2 regions of the Methylobacterium terrae genome follow, and region 1 is predicted to be linked to the other one. Evidence: riboswitches for the same ligand, from Rfam matches in the RefSeq annotation. Region 1 holds a riboswitch; the other holds the start of a gene.
What was found. A riboswitch is a leader RNA that binds a small molecule or an ion and turns the genes downstream of it on or off. The one in region 1 is predicted to bind ZMP and ZTP.
Positions count from the first base shown of each region.

Region 2: linked by a shared signal. The riboswitch ahead of DK419_RS05425 (bifunctional folylpolyglutamate synthase/dihydrofolate synthase) and the one ahead of DK419_RS01645 (LysE family translocator) in region 1 are both predicted to bind ZMP and ZTP.

Region 1 covers NZ_CP029553.1:373,088-375,467, forward strand. The annotation lists gene DK419_RS01640 (glycosyltransferase) at 1-938, opposite strand, end outside; ZMP/ZTP riboswitch at 1,194-1,274, shown strand; gene DK419_RS01645 (LysE family translocator) at 1,290-1,922, shown strand; gene DK419_RS01650 (cobyric acid synthase) at 1,982-2,380, opposite strand, start outside.
Region 2 covers NZ_CP029553.1:1,210,832-1,213,211, forward strand. The annotation lists gene DK419_RS05425 (bifunctional folylpolyglutamate synthase/dihydrofolate synthase) at 1-827, opposite strand, end outside; ZMP/ZTP riboswitch at 851-937, opposite strand; gene DK419_RS05430 (Lrp/AsnC family transcriptional regulator) at 1,068-1,550, shown strand; gene DK419_RS05435 (hypothetical protein) at 1,796-2,110, shown strand; gene DK419_RS05440 (GumC family protein) at 2,192-2,380, opposite strand, start outside.

The DNA of each region.
Region 1 (2,380 bases):
GGGTCGTTGGGCAGGAGGAGCGCCCGCGCCTCCGCCCGGGCGAGCTCGATGGTGCCGCGCAGGTGGCCGATGACCTCGCCGGCCCCGACGGGGCCGACCGCGAGGTCGGTGCCGGGCGTGAGCGCGCCGGGCGGGAAGGCGAAGGCGGCCGAGTGGCGGCCGAACAGCTCCAGCAGGTCGGCCCGCGGGTGGGTCTCGACCTGCGCCACCTCCTCGCCGTCGCGCACCGCCCGCACGGTGCTCGGCCTGTCGGGCCCGGCGGCGTCGAAGACCCAGCCGGTGACGCGGCTCGGGGCCTCGACGTGGAGGCTGGAGCGCAGCCGCGGGGCGTAGGCGCCGAGATCCGCCACGGTGTCGCCGGCCCGCACCGCGATGCCGTGGGGCCGCCCGTCGAGGGCCCAGGCCGGCAGGCTCAGGCGAAAGCCGTTCCAGCCGCCCTCGCGCCCGCCGAAGCGCAGCTCCGGACGGTAGAGCCCGGGCCGGACCGGCTCGCCCTCGAGCCCGTCGACGACGAGGTGCACGGCCGGCAGCGGCTCGGCGGACAAGGACGAGACCCAGCCCGTCAGCACGCCGCCGACGACGCCGTCGAGGTGGACCGCGTGGCATCCCGGCCCGACCGCGATCCGCTGCTGGTCGGCGCGGCCCGGCTCGGTCACCGTCAGGCGCAGCGTCGCCGGACCAGCGAGGAGCGCCGGATCGAGGGCGGCGTGCAGGTAGGCGGTGCCGTCCTCGACGAAGCGGCGGTCGACCGGCAGCGCGTGCTCACGCTCGGAGCCCCGCGCCAGGGCCAGCTCGACCGCGTCCGGATCGGCCTCCGGGTTGAGGGCGACCAGGATTCCGCAATTGTAGGCCCGGGTCCAGGCGACCGGGCCGGGCGGAGGCACGAACCACTGGCGCCCCGTCTCCGCGAGGCGCCGCGCGCGTTTCAGGATCGTCACGTCGCTATAGACCGCACACAGGAGGGAGCCGCCGGCACGGAACCGGGGCCGTCGATCTCCTCTAACCGAGACCACGGCCGTGTGCGAACTGCCGCGGCGTCACACTGTTCCGTGCCGTCCGCAGAAACCGGTGGCGGCAACCGGGACGGTCGCGCGGATCCGGTCGGAGGCGTCCGGCGACGCCTGTGCTGGTGTCCTCGAGCGCCGGGATCTCAGCCGGGGCTTTCCGTGCGGGAGCCATGGCGGTAGGATCCGACGACCTCGCGTGACTGACGCTGGAGATGGGCAACCATCGGGGAGCGCGAGCGGACATCGCCGCGCGTCTGGGCATCCTCCTGCAATGGAACAGTGATGCCCACCTTGAGCAACCTTCTTGCTTTCGCGGCGATCGCGCTCGGCATGGTCCTGACGCCTGGGCCCAACATGATCTACCTGATCTCGCGCTCCATCTGCCAGGGCAGGATCGCGGGTTTGATCTCCCTCGGCGGCGTGGCCTTGGGCTTCGTCTTCTACATGCTCTGCGCGGCCCTCGGCATCACCGCCTTCGTCCTCGCAGTGCCCTACGCCTACGACGCGATCCGCATCGGTGGCGCGCTCTACCTGCTCTGGCTCGCGTGGCAGGCCGTCCGGCCCGGCGGACGCTCGCCCTTCGAGGTCAAGAACCTGCCGAAGGACAGCCCGCGAAAGCTGTTCCTCATGGGCCTCCTGACCAACCTGCTCAATCCGAAGATCGCGGTCATGTATCTCTCGCTGCTGCCGCAGTTCATCGATCCCGCGGCCGGCGGCGTGCTGGGCCAGGCCCTCGTGCTCGGCGCGACGCAGATCGTCATCAGCGTCCTCGTCAACGCGACCATCGCGGTCGCGGCCGGATCAATCGCGCTGTTCCTGACCCGCCGGCCGTCCTTCGCGGTCGTGCAGCGCTGGATCATGGGAACGGTGCTGGCCGCGCTGGCCGTCCGGATGATGACGGAGGCTCGCCGCTGAAGCGGGCGGTCTGAACCCGGTCTCTCGCATCCGCCGAACGCGCGGCTCGGCGCTGAGCTCTAGACCGCCAGCGCCAGCAGCCGGTCGCAATCGACATGCGCCTCGAGGTGGTCGGCGAGGCGGTCGAGCACGCCCTCGATCACCGCCTCGTAAGCCTCCGGGCCCGGCGCGGCGCCGAGGCGGGCCAGCCACAGGGCGCGCTGGCCCTCGTCGGAGAACAGCCCGTGGACGTAGGTGCCGCTGACGAGCCCGTCGGCGGAGACCGCGCCGTCGGTGCGGCCGTCGGCGAGGCGCAGCAGCGGCCGGGCGGCGTCGGGCCCGCCGGTCTCGCCGACATGCATCTCGTAGCCGGTGAACGGGGTCCCGTCCGGCAGGCTCACGCCGCTCGCCGCGGCCAGCCGCTTCTCGGCGGTCATCACCGTCGCCACGTCGAGGAGGCCGAGGCCCGCCACCGTGCC
Region 2 (2,380 bases), 840 kb from region 1:
CGGTCGAGGACGAGGCCGGCGAGCGCCGCGTTCTCCCCGGCGATCGAGCCCGCGTCCGGAAGCGTCGGCCGCAGGACCGGGCAGCCGAGGGCGGCGGCGCGCGCGGCCAGGACGGCACCGGCCTCGTCGTCGGGAGCGAGGGTGGTGACGAGCGCCGCGCCGGGCTTGAGGATGCCGACCTTCTCGGCGGCGATGGCCGCGCGGGTGGTGCCGAGAATCTCGGTGTGCTCGAGCCCGACATTGGTGACGACCGCGACCGCGCCGTCGACCGCGTTGGTCGAATCGAGGCGCCCGCCGAGCCCGACCTCGACCACCGCCCAGTCGAGTCCGGCCTCGCCGAAGATCGCGAGGCCCGCGGCGGTCAGGACGTCGAACCAGGTCGCCTCGAGGCCCGCGGTGCCGTCGCGGCGCGCCGCCTCGTGGGCGTCGAGCGCCCGGGCCAGCGCCCCGGCGAGCACGGCATCCTCGACCGGCCGGCCCTGGAGGCAGACCCGCTCGGTAATCGCCTCGACGTGGGGCGAGGCGTAGCGCCCGACCCGCAGGCCCGCCCGCATCAGCCCGGCCTCGACGAGCGCGCAGACCGAGCCCTTGCCCTTGGTGCCGCCGACATGGACGACCTTCAGGCGCGCCTGCGGCGCGCCGAGCCGGTGCAGCAGGTCGCGCATCGGCGCGAGCCCGACCCGCATCCCGCCCCGCGGCCGCTTCTCCCAGTCGGTCAGGCGGTCGAGGCGATCCAGCACCTCGGGCAGGGATCCGGTCGGCGCGTCCGGCGAGGCGGCGGCGGGTCCGGCGTTCGAGAGTGCGGCGTTCGACAGTGCGGCGTTCATGGGTCACCCCGTGGTCGGCTCGGGAAGGGTGCCCAGGCGAGCGGCGGAAACGATGCCCGCGCTCCCCGGTGGTCGGACCACCTTGAACCTCGCCAGTCACGCGGGACATCCCCCATAAGAGACGAGCCGGCGCGGAGCAACGGGCCGCGAGACCGCGCGCACCGTGCGGGCGCCTTGTGCCGGCCCCGCCGGGCGGCTACTCACCCTCGACCCGTCACCCGCCAGGATCGCGTAGCCGCCTTGCCCGCCCGCCTCGACGCCATCGACTGGGCGATCCTCCGGGAGCTGCAGGCCGACGGCTCCATCACCAACGTGGAGCTGGCGCGGCGCGTCGGCCTGTCGGCGCCGCCCTGCCTGCGCCGGGTCCGCGCGCTCGAGGAGGCCGGCATCATCCGCGGCTACCGGGCGCTCCTCGAGCCCAAGGCGCTCGGCTACGAGGTGGTGTGCTTCGCCATGGTGCAGCTCGCCGCGCAGGGCCAGGCGGAGCTCGCCGCCTTCGCGGCGGAGATGCGCGGCTGGCCGCTGGTGCGCGAGTGCTGGACCCTCTCGGGCGAGACCGACTTCCTGCTCAAATGCGTCGCGCCGAATCTCGGCGCCTTCCAGCAGCTCGTCGGCCACCTCACCGGCCTGCCCAACGTGCGCACGGTGCGCACCGCGCTCGCCCTCGACCAGATCAAGGACGAGCCGATCGCGCCCCTCGACGACGGTGCGCTCGACGCGTAACGGCGCGGCCTGCGCACACTTTACCTGTGAAAACCTGACTCCTGCACCAGTCATGCCCTAAAACGGGGATGCGTCGAACCGCGGCTTGCGCTGTCATGGCGCCGTTCGCCAGAGTTCAGCGAGTGCGTTTCGGTGCGCAGATATAACTCTGAGTTGTCAATTGTGACCGCGGCGGCGATCGTAGGGTGTATTGTCGCCGCTATTACTCGGCTTCATTGTCAGAGTTGCAAGACTGGAGGATGACGATGCCGGAAAGCCACGACTCCTCCGCGCCGGCCCCGCGCCCGGGCCGGGATCCGGTGAGCCTGTTCGCCGACCCGATCGGCCGGACGACGAGTCCGCCCGGCGACCCCGTACCGGTGACGCAGACGCTCTACCGCACGCCGGACGGCCGCTACGTGATCCGCACCTGCCTGCATCGCGGTGCGGATCCGGTGGAGGAGGCCTGCGACGTGATGGTCTATGACGGCGAGGCCGCCTTGCGCGAGGCGCTCTCGGCCGGCGGCGACGGCCTCGACCGGGCGCTGATCGCCGCCGGGCTCGACCGGGCCGGGTCGTGACGCGGCGCGATCAAGGATCTGGACGAGGACCTGGACAAGGATCTGGAGCGCAGCCCGACGGCAGCCCGACCGCGCGCTGCATCAGTCCCGCGCGCCGACGTCGGTGACGACGATCCGCGGGCGGCGGCCGGCACCGATCGCCTTCAGCGCCCTGTCGACCGCGGCCAGCCGGCCGCGCCGGGCGCTCACCGCGAGGAGGAGGACCGGGATGCGCTCGTCGGCGATGAGGCGCTCGGTCACCACGTTGCCGCCGACGAGGCCGAGATCGAC